Regions from separate parts of the Gordonibacter pamelaeae genome, predicted to be linked through region 2. Evidence: predicted binding sites of a transcription regulator. Region 2 holds the regulator's gene; each other region holds the start of a gene.
The links. Region 2 encodes LexA, which represses DNA repair genes until DNA is damaged. Its sites were predicted from a motif close to CNAACANNTGTTNG; they were not measured.

Region 1 (4,199 bases), 160 kb from region 2:
GGGGACCGGCGCCCTCCACGCGGCCGTCGGCGCCGAACGCCAGGTACACGCCGTCCACCTCCCCGATGGCCGCCTGCACGGCCTCGTGGCCGATGAGGTCGGGCAAATCGCCGCCCACCTCGCTCGACAGCGACAGCTTGCCGTCCGAGAACGCGCCCGCGCCCGAGAACCCCGTGGTGATGCGGCACGGCTCGCAGCCGAGGCACGGCCCGCCCGCCTGCTTGGGGCACGTGCGGTCCTCCACGGCCAGCCCCTTGTCCAGCATGACGATGCGCCCTGCGAACCCGCGCTCGACGAGCGCGAACGCGCAGAAGATGCCGGCGGGGCCGGCCCCCACGATGACGACGTCGGTGTCCTGTGCGCCCATGGCGCGCCTCCTTCGCTTCCCTGCGCGGCGCCGCGCCCGCACGGCCGCGCCCTTCCCGCATTGTAGCGCATGGCCCGCCCCTGCCGGCGCGCGGGCCGCCCGCCGCATACTTGCCGTAAGCTGCCGCGCCGAAAAACCGGCCCGCCGTGCCGGAGCCGGCCTGACCGAGCCAAAGCCGGTCCGCCCGAGCTTTGATCGGGCGGACCAGCGCCCTTGCGCGCCCGAGGGCGCACGGCGACCGTGGAGAATCGTTGCAGGGGCTGTGGGGATGACGTGTGCCCGATGTGATGCTTCGGCAGGTTTCAACCCGGTCCGCTACCTCGGACGTTGCCGTTTCGTTACCATCGGATGCCGACGGCTGCAAACACCCCCGAAACGAACCCGACACAGCCGTGGAAAGGATGCTGCTCCATGGCATCGCGCGCCCTTTCGGCAGCGCCCGCATACCTTGCGGCGCTCGCCTTGCTGCTCTTGCTTTTCCCGTCTGCCGACCGGGCAGATGCGGCCCCGGCGACGGCGGTCGCCCCGTCGGCGGCGGCCTCCTCCTCGCCCCTCCCCTCGCCCTCGTCGCTCCTCGCTGCAACGCTCTCGGCAAGCGAGCCCGCCCCACCCGGGGCCGACGCTGCGGCGTCCCCGGCGTCCGACTTGCAGGTGCTCGCCACGGCGCAGGCCGTCTACGAGCAGCAGCAGGCCGAGCGGGCGGCGGCCGCGGCCGCGCAGCGCACCGACAAGGTGCTCGCCTACGACCCGGCCCTCATAGCCGCCATTGGGAACCAAAGCGCCGGCGGGCATGCCGTGTGCTGCCCCGGCTACGCCTGCGCCTACGGCGACGCCGTGCTCACCGGGAAGGCCAACGACCACGCCGCCTACGGCTGCGGCTGCTGCACGTGGCCCGGCTGGGGCGGCGGTAACTCGTCGTTCCGCTCCCTCGGCTCCGACGCGGCGCTCCTGCGCGAGGCCTACGACGAGATCGCGGCCGGGCGCCCCACGGTCGCCCACGTGTCCGGCCCCTACGGCGAGCACTGGATCTGCCTCATCGGCTACCGCGATGCGCAAGACCCCGACGCGCTCACGCTGGACAACTTCGTGGCGCTCGATCCCGCGAACGGCCAGGAGGTCGTTGCCTCCTACCGCTACGTGCCCTACGGCGACGCCTGCCAGCACGTGAGCGACCTGCGCTAGCAGGCGCATCCACCCGCCTCCCTGCCCGGCGCCCGCGGGCGGCCCAGCCGACCGCGCCGCCTCCCGCCGGGTCAGAACAGCGGCAGCGTGGCCTTCGGCAGCGGCGGCATGGCGCGCTCGGTCACGACGTCGCCCGGCCGCAGGGCGTCGCAGAGCATCGGCGCGGTCGGATCGTAGCGCGCGAGGCGCCAGGGTGCGCCGTCCCCCGTCTGCACGGCCCCCGGACCGCCCGGCGCCGCACATCCGCCTGCCCGGCCGTCGCCGTCGCCCCTCTTCCCCGGATAGCCGTCCGGGCTCGCCGGCCCCCGCCCCACGCCCTCCCGTCGCGCGCCCGGGTTCGCATAGCAGTACACGCAGCCGTTGGCACACGTATCGTAGGTTCCGATGTCCACGCTCGGCGCGCAGCGGCACGCCCCCGGCGCCGCCGGCGAGCCAGCGCGCGCATCCACCCCGGCCACGCGCGCGACGAGTGCCGCATCGATGCAGCCGGCTCCCGCCAGGCCAGCCTGCGCGAGGGCCGCATCGCCGCAGCCGCCCACCTCCATGCCGTGCGCGGCGCCTATCTCGGCCAGACGCAGCGCGAGCGCGGCCTTCCGCCCCTCCGGCACGCCGAAGAGGCCCAGCGCCCGCATGCGGGGCGCGATCTTGGGGTACACGTCCAGGAAGCTCAACCGGCACGCGCGCGTGGAACCCTCCAGCTTACGGGCGAACGTCTCGAAGTAGCGCAGGTGGTGCCCTTCGGTGTAGCGACCGCCGGAGCCGCCGAGCAGGATCGGGCTGTAGCGCCACACCACGCGCTCGGGGCCCAGGAGGCGTGCCAGCTCGCGGAACGTCTCCACGAGCTCAGCCTTGCGCGGCAGCCCCGCCTCCACGTCCGCGCCGTAAGCGTTGAGCGTGAACTGCACGAAGTACGGGGCGGGCGCCGCACTCTCCAAGCGCGCGGCCTGCGCGAGCAGCGGCGTGGGGTCCTTCGTCCAGAACGCCAGGCAGTCCACCGCCCCTGCGCCGAGCGCCACGCGGCTCACCTGCGTGCGGCACATGGGGTTGCGCACGAGCGCGTACCCCTCCTTTAGGCGGTTCAGCATCCAGTCCATGAAGAACCGGGGTATGTCCGTGCGCCGCGATGCGCTGACGATCACGCGCAGCCTCCTCCGCGAAACAGCGTGCTCTCCGAACATACCATAGAATACGGCAATGGACAAACATTTGTTCTGACTCCCCGTTTGGCGCACAATCGGCTGATGAGCACAATATGACAACCTTTGCGTGCAGTGGTCCTCGAAGGAGGCGCTCGACACACGGTGCATACGGTGCCGTGGACAAAAAGGGGCCGTTGTCGTTATTCTGAATAAAAGATAATTGAAACACCGAGGCTGCTACCAGGCGTTTCGCAAACACCACATTCGCCATCCCTTGGTTTCCGTCCGAAATCTATAGATTACCGAGCCTTTTTGTCCCTTACCCTTTCAATCATATATCGAATCGCCGCAGGCATGCGCAAGGCGCTTTGCGCATGCGGCACGACCGCGATCATCAACTATGCATCAAAGGGGAAGCCGGAGCATTTGCCCCCAGTAAAGCAGCCGTAACATCCCTTGGGGCTGGCTGGCAGGGCGGGGTCCTCCGGCCCGCGAGGCGGCCGCCCCGCCCCCGAAAAACAACGGGGACCCCGGCTTGGCGCCGGGGTCCCCGAGAAGAACGCTTCTGCAGGAAGGTCTAGAACAGGCTCTGGATCATGATGAACAGCGGCGCGAACGTCAGCGACACGATGGTCATCAGGTTGATGAGGATGTTCATGGACGGACCCGAGGTGTCCTTGAACGGGTCGCCCACGGTGTCGCCCACGACGGCGGCCTTGTGGGCCTCGGAGCCCTTGCCGCCGTGATGGCCCTGCTCGATGTACTTCTTCGCGTTGTCCCACGCACCGCCGGCGTTGGACATGAAGATGGCCATGAGCATGCCCGTGGCCACGGCGCCGGCCAAAAAGCCGCCGAGCATGGCCGGGTTGAAGCAGCCGATGGCAACCGGCACGATGATGGCCAGGCACCCCGGCAGCATCATCTCGCGCAGCGCCGAGGACGTGGAGATGGCCACGCACTTGTCGTACTCGGGCTCGGCCTCGTAGGTCATGATGCCCTTGATCTCGCGGAACTGGCGGCGCACTTCCTCCACCATGGCGTGGGCCGCGCGCGACACCGCGCCCATGGTGAGGGCGGCGAACATGAACGGCATCATGGCGCCGATGAAGATACCGGCCACGATGAGCGGGTCAGTGAGCGTCAGCTCGAAGTTCGGAATGGCATGGTGCATGGTGGCCTGGTAGGACACGAACAGCGAGATGGCCGACAGGCCGGCGGACGCGATGGCGAAGCCCTTCGCGATGGCGGCCGTCGTGTTGCCCACGGCGTCGAGGGCGTCGGTGCGGTCGCGCACCTCCTCGGGCAGGCCCGCCATCTCGGCGATGCCGCCCGCGTTGTCGGCCACGGGGCCGTAGGCGTCCACGCCGATGGTGATGGCGGTGTTGGACAGCATGCCCGTGGCGGCCAGGCCCACGCCGAACAGGCCCACGGCGATGCCGCCCTCGGCCGAAGCCAGCGGGAAGGCCAGGTTGCCGAACGTGTACGCGCCGATGATGGCCAGCGCCACCAGC
Region 2 (4,199 bases):
GAGCCCGACGTCGCGGCGCAGGCGGCCGAGGCGCTGGACGTGCTGGGAGACGCTGTTGCCTGAGCGTTTCCGTGACAGGGTGGACTTGTGGTATGATACGGTTCCGCAGGCCGGCCCTGCCGAAGAGCCTTCAAGATCGGAGCACCTATCATGCAGACAGCACACGCGTTTCTCTAGCGGTTGCGACCGCGCCCGACTGTCTTCGCACGCCGCCGTCAGTACCGGTGTGCCTGTTCCTGCCTCGAAAGGTTGGCTCCATGTCTGAATTCGAATCCGTTATCACGCGGGGCATGACCCCTGTATCCGAAGAGCGCCGCGAGAAGGCCGTGCTCGTGGGCGTCGACCGCCCCGGCGCCTCCTGGCCGCTGGCCTCTTCTCTCGCCGAGCTCGAGCGCCTCGTGGACACGGCGGGCGCCGACGTTGCGGCCGTCACCACGCAGAAGCTCGACGCGCCGAACCCGCGCACGTTCGTCGGCTCGGGCAAGGCCGAGGAGGTAGCCGAGCTGGCACGCGCCCACGCGGCCGACCTCGTGGTGTTCGACGACGAGCTCACGCCCTCCCAGCAGTCGAACCTCGAGAAGGTGGTGGGCAAGGACGTGAAGGTCATCGACCGCACGGCGCTCATCCTCGATATCTTCGCGCTGCATGCCACCAGCAAGGAGGGCCGCCTGCAGGTGCGGCTCGCCCAGAACGAGTACCTGCTGCCGCGCTTGCGCGGCATGTGGGCCCACCTGGCCTCGAACCGCATGGGCGGCGGCGTGGGGTCGCGCTTCGGCGAGGGCGAGAGCCAGCTCGAGGTCGACCGCCGCATGGTGCGCAAGCGCATCACGTCCATCAGGCGCGAGCTCAAGCATCTGGCCGAGGTGCGCGCCATCCAGCGCGAGAGCCGCTACGAGAGCGGCATGTTCAAGGTGGCGCTGGCCGGCTACACGAATGCCGGAAAGTCGAGCCTGCTCAACCGCTTGACGAATGCGGACGTGCTGGCCTACGACAAGCTGTTCGCCACGTTGGACTCCACTACGCGCAAGTTCGAGCTGCCTGAAGGACGCGAGATCACCGTCACTGACACGGTCGGGTTCATCCAAAAGCTGCCGACCACGCTCATAGAGGCGTTCAAGTCGACGCTCGACGAGATAACGGGCGCCGACCTGGTGCTGCACGTGGTGGATGCGTCGTCGGACGAGTACGAGGCTCAGATCGCCGCAGTCGAGGACGTGCTCGGGCAGATCGAGGCGCAGGACCTGCTCCGCGTGCTCGTGTTCAACAAATGCGACCTGCTCGACGGGGAGCAATGCGGCGCCCTCAAGGCGCGCCACCCGCAGGCACAGTTCGTGTCGGCGGCGACGGGGGAGGGCATTGCCGAGCTTGTCGGGCATGTCGCCCGCGTCGCCTCGGCGCAGGACGAGCATCTCGACGTGGTGATCCCCTACAACCGGGGCGACCTCGTCTCGGTGGCGCACGAGCGTTGCCATATCCTGTCCGAGAAGCACGAGGAGGACGGCACGCACCTCGTCATGCTGGCAGCTCCGTCCTTTGCCGGCCTGTTCCGTCCCTACGCGGCGGAGAAGGACCGTTAGGCGCGTCCCTTCCGGGAAGCTGCGAACTGCTTGGTTAGAGTAACTCTAACCAAGCAGTTCGCGACCGAACGACGCGATCTCGGATCGCCGGCCAGTCCTGGGACGAACGGGCTCCCTCTTTCCAAGGCCGGCGTTTCCCCTGCAGGGGCCGTACCCCGACAGGGCGCGGCGCTTCTCCGGCGGAGCACCGCAAGGCGCCGCCTACAGGCGTCGGAACACCGCCACCACTTTGCCCGCGATGGAGCAATCGGTGGTGATGATGGGCTCCATCGTCGAGTTCTCCGGCTGCAGGCGGATGTGGTCGGATTCCTTGTAGAAGCGCTTGACCGTCGCGCCGTCGTCGATGATGGCCACGACGATGTCGCCGTTGTTGGCGACGGGCTGCTCCTTCACCACCACGTAGTCGCCGTCGTTGATGCCTGCCTCGATCATCGATTCGCCCCGCACCGACAGCAAGAACGACGGCGCGTCGCCCACGATGTCGGTGGGGAGCGAGATGGTGTCGGTGATGTTCTCCTCGGCCAGGATGGGGGAGCCGGCCGCCACGTTGCCCACGAGCGGCACGTTCACCACCTTGTTGAAGCTGGGCTTGACGACGTTGGAGGCGCTTTCCGTGTCGCCGAGCGGGTAGGTGAGCGCGATGGAGCGCGACTTGAGCGGATCGCGCTTGATGAGCCCCTTCTCCTCAAGCGCCTTGAGGTGCACATGGACCGTCGAAGGGGAGGAAAGGCCCAGGCTCTGGCAAACCTCGCGCACGGTGGGACCGTAGCCCTTCTCGCGGATGCACTCCTCGATGCAGTCGAGCACTGCCTTCTGACGCTTCGTCACTTTGTCGGACATGCCCCGTCCTTTCCCTTGAACGAACAAATGTTTTAATTACGTATTGACATGAACTTTTGTTCGTCCTATTATATATGCGAACAAAGGTTCTACGCAAGGGCTAGGAGGCAGAAAGATGAAGAATTTCGAGATGCGGTACCCCCTCGACGGCACGTCGGCCCTGCAGCCGGAGTTCGGGCATGTGCCTGCAGCTGGGGCTATCATCGAGTTTCCCGGGGACGTTTCCCAAGGCGCTTGCGCGTCGTCTGCGCACGCGCAGAGACCATCGTCTGCAGCGCATCGTGCGCACGCCCACTACGGCGCTCCGGAAACGGTGCGGGCCCTTCACCGCGGCAGCGTAGCCGGGTGCGCCTACGGCCGCGTGAGGCCGTGGCAGGGCGCCCTGGCGGGATGCGTCTTCTCCCTCTTTGCCTTCGTCAGCATTTTCATCGGCCTCTAACGGCCTTGGAATACCCACAGATGCTGCGTTTCTGTGGCTGCGAGGCGCCCCCGCCACCCCGGGGGCGCCCCCATTCCGTCGGAGGGGCCTTCCTCCCTGCGGGTCCGTGTGGTAGACTTCCGCTTAGATCGATAGTCCAGACAGGCTGCCGCAGACGGCGCCTTCGAAAAGGAGACAAGGAACATGAGGTTTTAACGAAAGCCTTCGGACACCCGACAGGTCATGCAAGCTATGCACCGGGTGCGCTTTCGTTGCCGTTCCTTGATGTTCCCAGCCCTGCCCTCGCTGCCGCGTCGGCATGCGGGCGACCAGCGCGAAAAGCATCGCTTCCGGTGCCTCTCAAAGGGAGGCCCCTCCATGTTCGTTTCAGCCCACCATCTTACCTATGCCTACGATGGCGCCGATGCCCTGGCGCTCGATGACGCGTCTGCCGTGTTCGCCCCCGGCTGGACCGGCGTGGTCGGCCCGAACGGGGCCGGCAAGAGCACGCTGCTCAAGATTGTCTGCGGGGTGCTCAAGCCGCAGAAGGGGAGCGTTTCACCGCAGGTCGCTGGCTTGTTCTGTGCCCAGTCGACGGATGCTGCGCCCGCGGGCCTCGAGGAGTTCGCCTGCGACTACGGGCCCAAGGCCGTGCGCCTGCGCTACCTGCTCGGCATCGACGACGCGTGGCTGTGGCGCTTCGACACGCTGTCGCACGGCGAGCGCAAGCGAATCCAGATAGCATGCGCCCTGGCGGCCGATCCCGTGCTCCTTGCGCTCGACGAGCCCACGAACCACCTTGATGCCGACACCCGCGATCTGGTGGCGCGCACGCTCGCCGAGTATCGGAGGACGGGCCTGCTCGTATCGCACGACCGCGCGCTGCTCGACGGTTTGGCCACCTCGTGCGTGTTCGTGGACCAGGGGCGCGCCGTTACCGTGCCCGGCTCGTACTCCCAGGCGAAGGAGCAGATAGACCTGCGCCGGAGGACCCTGGCAGAAGAGCGGGCCAACGCCCGCCGCGAGCTGGGCCGCCTCAAGGCGGAAACCACCCGTCGGGAGGGAGTGGCAGCCCGCTCGGCCGCACGGCGATCGGCCCGCCATCTCGACCGGCACGACCACGACGGGCGCACGAAGGTCAAGCTGGCCATCTATTCCGACCAGGATGGCAAGGCCGGGCGGCTCTCGTCGCAGATGGGGAAGAAGCTCGAGCGCGCCGAGAAACGGGTGTCCGAGGCGCATACCGCGAAGGTGTACGAGGGCGCGCTCTGCCTCGACGCCGAGCCCTCCCCACGCAAGGTTCTCGTTCACCGCGAGGCCGGGTCCTTGGCGCTGGGCGGGGGGCGCATGCTGCACCATCCGCA
Region 3 (4,199 bases), on a different contig from region 2:
GGCCTCCACCTCCACGTACCGCTTCCGCCTGCCGGCAATGCCCCGCACCATGCGCCCTCGCGCCTCCTTCTTCCTTGCTCGCCCCCTTATTCGGCCTCCGCCGATTCGCGCGAAGCGCGAACTTTACCGCGCAGATCCGGTTGCCGAACCCCACAGGTTGGCGTAGTAAGCCAGCGAGGGCGGCCGTGGCACCCGGAATTCGCGGGATCGCGGGGGCGAAGCGTACTTCGGTACGCGAGCCTCCGGGATCGCGCGAAGGCCGGGTGCCACGGCCGGCCGCAGCGTCGGCTTGTTCCGCCGTTCGGAGAACGGCGGAACCTAGAAGTACCCCACCGGGTGCACCACGTTGTCGCGCTTGACGTCCAGCTCCAGCAGGCTCTCGTCCAGCAGCTCGGTCCCGCGCTGGATGCACGTGTTGCCGAAGCGGCGGCGCAGCTCGTCCACGGCCTCGTCCAGGTCCTCCAGCACGCGCCGGCGTGCGTCGAAGGGCAGCTCCAGCTGCTCGGGCGCGTCCACGGGCACCAGGCCCGAGGCGCGCACGTGCAGGCCGCGCAGGGGCCGCGTCTCGTCCAGCGGCTCGTTTGCCACCAGCAGGTTCCAGGCCGCCCGCGCGATGTGCCCCGTCACGTTCGTCGCGCGCGGCAGCGTGACCTGCCGCCCGTAGCTGGACAGGTCGGCCGCGTCGCGCACGCCGATGGACACCGTGCGCGCGCGGAACCGCGCCTCGCGCAGCCGCTGCGCCACCGATTCCGCCAGCAGCCACACAAGCGCCCGCGCGTCGGCCTCGCACGCGATGTCGTGCGGCGCGGTGAGCCCGTTGCCGAAGCTCTTCACGGTGCGGTCCACCTCGTTCCTTGCCGCGTCGTAGGGCTTCACCGGGGTCGCGTCCTCGCCGCGCGCGAACGTGCGCAGGATGCCGCCCACCTTCCCCAGCCGCCGACGCAGCAGCTCGGGCGAGGCGCAGGCCAAGTCGCCGACGGTGTCGATGCCCGACGAGTGCAGCTTGGCGCACGTGGCGCCGCCCACGTACAGAAGCTCGTCGGCGGGGGCCGGCCACACGAGGCCGCGGTAGTTCTCCGGCGTGACGGCCGTGATGGCGTCCGGCTTCTCGTAGTCGCTGCCGAACTTCGCGAATATCTTGTTCCACGACACGCCGATGGACACCGTGCAGCCCAGCTCGTCCTTCACCCGCTGGCTGATCTCGCGCGCCACGTCGAGCGCGCTGCGGCTGGACAGCGCGAGCGCGCCCGTGAGGTCGAGCCACGCCTCGTCGAGGCCGAACGGCTCCACGAGGTCGGTGTACTGGTAGTATATCCGGCGCGCCAGGCGCGAGTACTTCTGGTACACGTCGTAGCGCGGCGGCACCACCACGAGCCCCGGGCACTTCTCGCGCGCCGACCACAGCGCCTCGCCCGTCACGATGCCCGCCGCCTTCGCCTGCGCGCTCTTCGCCAGCACGATACCGTGGCGGCGCTCCTCGTGCCCGCCCACCACGAGCGGCACCCCGCGCAGCTCCGGCCGCTCGGCCTGCTCGGCGCTCGCGTAGAACGCGTTCATGTCCGAGTGGAAGATCACGCGCCGCCGGTTGCGCTCCTGCACGGGCCCCCGGTTGCACGACCGCTGCTGCGGCTGCGGGCGCGCCCGCTCCTGCGGTCGTAGCCGCGCCTGCTCCTGCACCTGCGCCCGCTTTTGCAAGTCGCCCCCGGCCTCCCGCCGCACCGCATCCGCCATGACCTCGCCCGCTTTCCGCACGCCTGCAGAGGCCGCGCCTGCCGTCGGCCTCCCGCTCCGAATTTCTCTAGAAGAACGCATGTTCGCATACTATCGGACGGCGCACAAGCGAACAGACCGTGGATTTCACGTAACGGCTCGCACCATGATTTCGCAGGTCAAATAACTGCTTCGATCATCTATCGGCCCGCGTGGACGGCGTGTTGGGCGGCGCGCCAAGGCGGCGCACGCGGGCGGCGCTCCCCCGCCCGCGCGTCAGCGGGCGCGCTCCGCGCCGCCGCGCACCACGACCGCCACGGCTGCGCACACGGCGGCGGCGCCGGCCACGGTGAGCGACGGCGAGCCCGCAAGCGACAGCGCGCCCGTCGCCGCCACGAGCACGAGGGCGCCCGCCTCGTAGAACGGCTGCGGGCCGCCCGGGAACAGGCGCACGGCGTCCAGGCCGCAGCAGAGCACGGCGGCGGCGTTCACGAGCACGGCCAGCACCAGCCCCGCTGCCAGCGGGAAGCCCGCCGGCAGCACGAGCGCCACGACCGCGCACGATACCGCGCTCGACACGGCGAGGCCCGGGAGCGAGTCCGGCGCGAGCAGCGAGAGCGTCCCGAAGGGCAGCCGGTCGCGCACGAGGCGCACGCGCAGGTCGTCGCGGAACGCGCGCGTGGCCTCGCGCGCGCCCTGCGGGAACATGACGAGCGCCGCCAGCCAGAACAGGAACGTCACCGGGCCGCCGGCGCCCGCAAGCGCGAGCACGCCGAGCGGCGCCGCGCTCGCGCCGAACGCCAGCAGGCTGGGCAGGCCGCCGTACTGGCGCAGGTGCGAGAGCGCCGCGCGCGACACGAGGGCGCCGGCGCCGGAGGCGAGAGGCAGGCGGAAGCGCACCCCGCGCGCGAGCCGGGCGGCCAGCTTGCGGCGGCGCCGGTAGTCGGCGACAGCCTGCGGGTCGAGCGGCGAGAAGGGGCCGAACGGCTGCAAGTCGGCGTAGAGCGCGTTCTCCACGATGACGGCCGTCCGGTCGATTCGCGGGGCCAGCAGTGCCAGCAGGCCGCCCTCGGCCGCGCAGGCGGCGATGCCCGCCGCGCAGGCGACGGCCGTGCCGGGGGCGCCAGGGGCGAAGGCGGCCGACGGTACGCCCAGCGCGAGCGCGGCGACGCCGAGGACCGCCGCAACGGCCGCGAGCGCCAGGGCGACGGTTCCCCGGCGCCGGACGGCGCGCGGGCAGGCGAGCCGCGCCGCGCCTAAGAGCCACGCGCCGCCCACCGCCGCCGCGACCAGCAGCGCGGCGGCCAGCGCGCAGGCCGCCGGCGGCGCGAACGCCCCCAGCCCGCTTTCAAGCCCCACGCCCAGCACGTACCCCGCCAGCGCCCCGGCCGCGGCGCCCGCGAGCATGGAGGAGGCGCAGCCCATACCCGCGATGGCGCGCATGCCCAAGGGTCCCGCCGCGACGAAGGGCATGTCGGCGCGCGCCAGCTTCACCGGCGACGTGCGCAGCGCCCGCACCGCCGCCCACGCAAACACGGCAACAGGCGCCAGCAGGCCCAATGCCAGCGCCATGGCCGACGATGCCGGCCCGACCGCGGCGAATGCCGCCGCCGTGGCGTCCAGCAGGGCCGCCCACATGAGCGCCGCCCACACCGCCGCGATGGCCGCCAGGTACAGCTGGTAGGCGCGCTCCCCTGGACTGCGGTCGTCCACGAGGTCGGTGCCGCCGAAGTGGACGAGCCGCACGAGAGCCGTGCGCGCATGCCGGGCGCGCAGCCACAGCAGCAGGCGGATGTCGCACAGCATGGCGTCAGCCCCGCCCGGGGACGGCCGCCGCCAGGCGCCCGCCCTCCACGTGCAGCAGCAGGTCGGGCTCCAGGCCCGGCACGTCGTGGTGGCAGCTCACGAGGGCCGCCGCGCCCTCGGCGCGCGCCGCGTCCAGAAGGCCGCTCAGCACGGCGGAGGCGTCCGGGTCCAGCGGCCCGTACGGCTCGTCAAGCAGCAGCAGGCGCGGGCGCACGGCCAGCGCCAGCACGAGCGCGAGCTTCTGGCGCATGCCGCGCGAGTACGCCGAGGGGCACTGGTCGCGATGCCCCGCCAACCCGAGCGCCTCCACGAGCCCGGCCGCGCGGGCGTCGTCTGCGGGCAGCCGGTTCGCCCTCAGCACGAAGTCAAGGTGCTCCCCGGCGGTCAGGTCGTCGTAGAAGGCGGGCACGTCGGGAACGAACGACACGGAGCGGCGCTGATCCAGCCGCTCGGGCCGAAACGGCCGGCCGGCAAGCTCCACCGTGCCTTCGGCCGGCGCGTCCCATCCGGCCAGGCAGCGCAGCAGCGTGGACTTGCCCGCGCCGTTCGGCCCGGTCAGAAACGCGATGCTCCCGGCCTCCAGAGAGAACGACACGTCGCTCCACACGTCGTGGCGCACGTAGCGGTACGCCAGCCCCTCCACCCGCAGCGCGGGCGCCGCAGCGCGCGGTTCTCCGTCCAAT
Region 4 (4,199 bases), on a different contig from region 2:
TCGCGGATGGCGAAGTTGACGCCCTTCAGGATAGGGGCCGATGCCTCGTAGGACACGTGCACGTCCTTGAACTCGATCATGCGAGCACCTCCTCCAACGCCTCGCGCGCTTCGCGCACATTGCGGACCGACGGCCCCTGGTAGAGGCCCTCGGCGCGCAAACGGTTCATGAGCGTGGTCGAGCGCGGGCAGTTCACGCCGATGCGCTCGAGCTCGCCCGAATGCTCGAGCACCTTCGCGGGCGCGTCGGCGAAGCGGATGCGCCCCTCGTCGACGATGACCAGCATGTCGGCGTACTGCGACAGGAGCGCGATCTTCTGCTCCACCACTACGACCGTGGCGCCGTGCTCGCGCGCGTAGCGTGCCAGCAGGTCGAACACGCTGCGCGAGCTGGCCGGGTCGAGCTCGGCCGTGGGCTCGTCCAGCACGAGCACCCGCGGGTTCAGCGCCAGGATGGACGCGATGGCCACCTTCTGCTTCTGCCCGCCCGACAGCGACGTGATCGTGCGGTCGCGCAAATCGGCGATGCCCATGTCGTCCAAAGCCTGCTCGAGGCGCCCTTCGATCTCGTCTCGCGGCACGCCGAAGTTCTCCAGCCCGTAGAGCATCTCGTCTTCCACCACCGACGTGACGAACTGGCTGTCGACGTCCTGGCAGACGCTGCCCACCAGCCGCGACACGTCGGTCAGCGCGACGTCGCAGGTGTCGAGCCCGTCCACGACCACCGAGCCGTAGAAGTCGCCCGGATAGCAGTGCGGGATGATGCCGTTCAGCGCGTAGGTGAGCGTCGACTTGCCCGAGCCGGCGGCGCCGGTGATCCCGACGAACGCGCCGTCCGGGATGGCAAGGTCGATGCCCTGCACCACCGGAGTCGCCCCCTCGCGGTATTGGAATGAGAAGTTCGAGATTTCGATCATGGGAAGTCGTCTTTCTTCGTCGAATCGCAGGTTGGCGCTAGTAAGTCAGCGAGGACTGTCGTGGTGCCCGAGATCGTGGGGAGGGCGAGGGCGAAGCGCACTTCGGTACGCGAGTCCTCGGCCTCGCCGCGAGATCGGGTGCCACGACCGGCCGCAGCGTCGGCAGGTTCCGCGGGCCGTGGGCCCGCGGAACCCCCCCCCTTAGCGCTTCAGCACCTTCTTCAGCGGCATGGCCAGCACCTGCACGAGGATGCAGTTGAACGTGGCCGTACCAAGGACGATGGCCGCGTACGTGGCCAATGCCACCATGACGTCGCCGCCGGTGGACACCACGTTGATGTAGACCGACAGCAGGGCGAACGTGCCGCCGGACACCACGGTGGAGATGAACGTATTCACAAGCGGGTTCAGATCGAGCTTGCCGCCGATGCTCATGGGCACCTTGATGAGCAGGCCGCAGGCGAGCGCACCGAGGATCTCGGAGGGGATGTTCAGCAGCGGCGTGGCGTTCAGCAGGGGTATCTGGCAGATGAGGCCCGCCAGAAGCCCGATGATAAGCGCCTGGCCCAGCTTCGGGCGCGTGAGTATGATGGCCAGGCAGTACATGGCGATGATGAAGTTCGGCTTCATGCCCATCGACGAGAGGAGCGACCCCACCGTCAGCTTGAGCACGGCGCCGGCTGCCAGCAGCACGGCGATGAGGATGAGATCCTGCGTGGTGAGGCCCGCCTTCTTGGGAGCTGCCGCCACGTCGCGCTTGCGCGGCGCTGCCGCCTTGCCCGCCGCGGCCGTTTGCGTTGCAACCTCGCGCTTGATCTGCTGTTCCATGTTCCTCAATCCTTTCTTGGCGGCGTTCCCGCCGGTCTGTGCCCCTCCCGGGGCGTCTCGTTTGGCCGGCACGAGCTTCGCGGTTGAGAAACGCGCCGCTTCGCCTCCAAAGGTGCGCGGCTGCCGCCGCCTTGTGCGCCGCATAAAAAAACACCTGTCCTTTGAGATAAAGGACAGGTGTTGTAACCTGCGGTGCCACCTTTATTGGCTCTGCGATGCAGAACCCTCTCACGAACATGCCAACACATGTTCTGCCCTTAACGCAGGCTCACGGTCCAGATACTCGGTCGGTTCGGCCTCGTGCTCGCCGTGCCTTCCTTTCCCCTTTCCCTCGGCGAACCATTTACCATCCAGCTTACTGCGGGAATCCCAGCTGCGCCCGCTCTCTGTGAGTGCTCATGATGGCTTGACTTTCGCCTCATCGGTTTCAGCTATTAAGTTGTGGCGCATACTTTAGCACAACGCTTCGGGGCGCTGTCAAGAAGTTTTTCGCCGAGACCGCGTCTCCAGTGGACGCGAGCAGCTTCGAGCCGTGGTGCGGCTGTTGCCGCATCAGTGCATCAGGCCTGATCGCCCGCGGACAGGTAGGCCATGACGAGCCGACGTGTCTCGGAGGACGTGGGCGCCACCTCGCCGCAGACGTGCAGCATGGAGCGCGTGCGCGCCAGGCCGATGGCGGTGGACGACGCCACGAGCGCCTCCTCCTCAACCGAGCCGCCCGCCAGCATGCGGCGCTCGGGATGTTCGCCCAGATAGGATCGCAAGGCAGCGGCAATGGAGCACTGCACAGCCAGGAGGTCGCGCTGGCCGTGGAAGAACAGCTGGGGCATGGAGCGCAGCGCCTCGCGGCGCAGGCCCTCGATCTCGTCGTCCACGCCGGCGGAGACGGTGGTGCTCACCACGCCCACGAGCACGTCGAGATAGCACGCCTCGTCATGCTCCACGAGTATCTCGAGCAAACGCTCGTCGTCGGGAAACGCGTCCATGCGCCCCATGATGACCGAGGCCTTCGAGGGGAAGTAGTTGAAGAACGTCTTCTTGGATATCTCGGCCCGGGCGCAGATGTCCTCCACGGTCACGCCGTCGTAGCCGCGCTCGATGACCAGCTCCAGTGCCGCGCGCTCCACCGCAAGCCGCGCCTTGAGCTTCTTGCGGTACCGAAGCCCCTCCGGCGATGCCTTCTCCTGCCCCTGCTCCACGATGCGCGCAACCTCCTGTTGACGATGATGTGCCGTTTTCATGCAGGGTACCACAAGTTTCAACCGTCTCGCTTTTCATCTACCGAATGAATATTTATACTGGGTGTAAATTACCTCAGCCGCGCATGAAGGCGTTCTCGAGGACGGGCGGAAGCCCGCTCGAGGGCGCCTTTGTTCGCGGCAGCATGTGTCTCATTGGAAGGAAGCAAAGCATATGGGTTTGTCGCGCAAGCAGATAATCATGTTGGCCGTGCTCGTGTTCGGCACGTTCGTCACCGTCTTGAACCAGACCGTCGTGGCGCCGGCGCTGCCGTCGGTCATGGCCGAGATGAGCGTCGACGCGTCCACGGCGCAGTGGCTGACCACGGGCTTCACCCTCGTGAACGCCATCATGATCCCGATCACGGCGTTCTTGACGGACCGCTTCACCACGAAGCGGCTCTTCCTCGTGTCCATGGTCATCTTCACCGCGGGCAGCGCGCTGGCGGGCTGGGGACCGAACTTCGCCGTGCTGCTGCTCGGCCGCCTCGTGCAGGCTGCGGGCGCCGGCATCCTCATGCCGCTCGTGATGACCGTGCTCATGTGGACGTTCCCCGTCGACAAGCGCGGCACGGCCATGGGCCTGTTCGGCATCGTCATCGCGTTCGGCCCGGCCATCGGGCCCACGGCAGCCGGCATCATCATCGACCGCGCCACGTGGCACGACATGTTCTATATCATCACGGCGCTGTCGGCGGCCGTCGTCGTCATCGGCGCGTTCGTGCTGCAGAAGGGCGGCGACACGAACAAGGACGTCACGCTCGACGTTCCCTCCGTCGTGCTGTCGTCGCTCGGCTTCGGCGGCCTCCTGTACGGCCTGTCCACCATCGGCTCGTACGGGCTGCGCGTCAATGCCATCGCCGGCACGCTCGTGGGCGTGGTGGCGCTCGTGTTCTTCTTCCGCCGCCAGCTCAAGATGGAGAAGCCCATGCTGCAGGTGCGCGTGCTGCAGAACCGCAAGTTCCTCGTTGCCACCGTCATCGGCATGCTCGTGCAGGGCGCCCTGCTCGCCGCCGGCATCCTCGTTCCCATCTACCTGCAGTCGCTCATGGGCTACTCGGCCACCGTGTCGGGCCTGGTGCTGCTGCCCGGCGCCATCATCATGGGCGCCATGGGCCCCATCGCCGGCCGCCTGTTCGACAAGCACGGGCCGCGCGTGCTGGCGCTCGTGGGCATGGGCGTGCTCACGCTCACCACGTTCTGCTTCTGCTTCCTGG

Region 1: the regulator LexA is predicted to act here: its motif matches at 2,749-2,762, upstream of C1877_RS06300 (DUF1848 domain-containing protein).
Region 3: the regulator LexA is predicted to act here: its motif matches at 1,804-1,817, upstream of C1877_RS03670 (DNA polymerase Y family protein).
Region 4: the regulator LexA is predicted to act here: its motif matches at 1,984-1,997, upstream of C1877_RS08380 (tryptophan transporter).

What each region holds. Positions count from the first base shown of each region.
Region 1 is NZ_PPTS01000003.1:289,860-294,058, reverse strand. It holds gene C1877_RS06310 (NAD(P)/FAD-dependent oxidoreductase) at 1-367, opposite strand, end outside; gene C1877_RS06305 (cysteine peptidase family C39 domain-containing protein) at 779-1,549, shown strand; gene C1877_RS06300 (DUF1848 domain-containing protein) at 1,621-2,688, opposite strand; gene C1877_RS06295 (sodium-translocating pyrophosphatase) at 3,266-4,199, opposite strand, start outside.
Region 2 is NZ_PPTS01000003.1:453,015-457,213, forward strand. It holds gene miaA (tRNA (adenosine(37)-N6)-dimethylallyltransferase MiaA) at 1-63, shown strand, start outside; gene hflX (GTPase HflX) at 258-1,577, shown strand; gene lexA (transcriptional repressor LexA) at 1,779-2,417, opposite strand; gene C1877_RS07065 (ATP-binding cassette domain-containing protein) at 3,214-4,199, shown strand, end outside.
Region 3 is NZ_PPTS01000002.1:247,007-251,205, forward strand. It holds gene C1877_RS03665 (hypothetical protein) at 1-51, opposite strand, end outside; gene C1877_RS03670 (DNA polymerase Y family protein) at 319-1,731, opposite strand; gene C1877_RS03675 (hypothetical protein) at 1,987-3,516, opposite strand; gene C1877_RS03680 (ABC transporter ATP-binding protein) at 3,521-4,199, opposite strand, start outside.
Region 4 is NZ_PPTS01000004.1:287,465-291,663, forward strand. It holds gene C1877_RS08365 (energy-coupling factor ABC transporter ATP-binding protein) at 1-80, opposite strand, end outside; gene C1877_RS08370 (energy-coupling factor ABC transporter ATP-binding protein) at 77-916, opposite strand; gene C1877_RS08380 (tryptophan transporter) at 1,118-1,744, opposite strand; gene C1877_RS08385 (TetR family transcriptional regulator) at 2,305-2,985, opposite strand; gene C1877_RS08390 (MDR family MFS transporter) at 3,158-4,199, shown strand, end outside.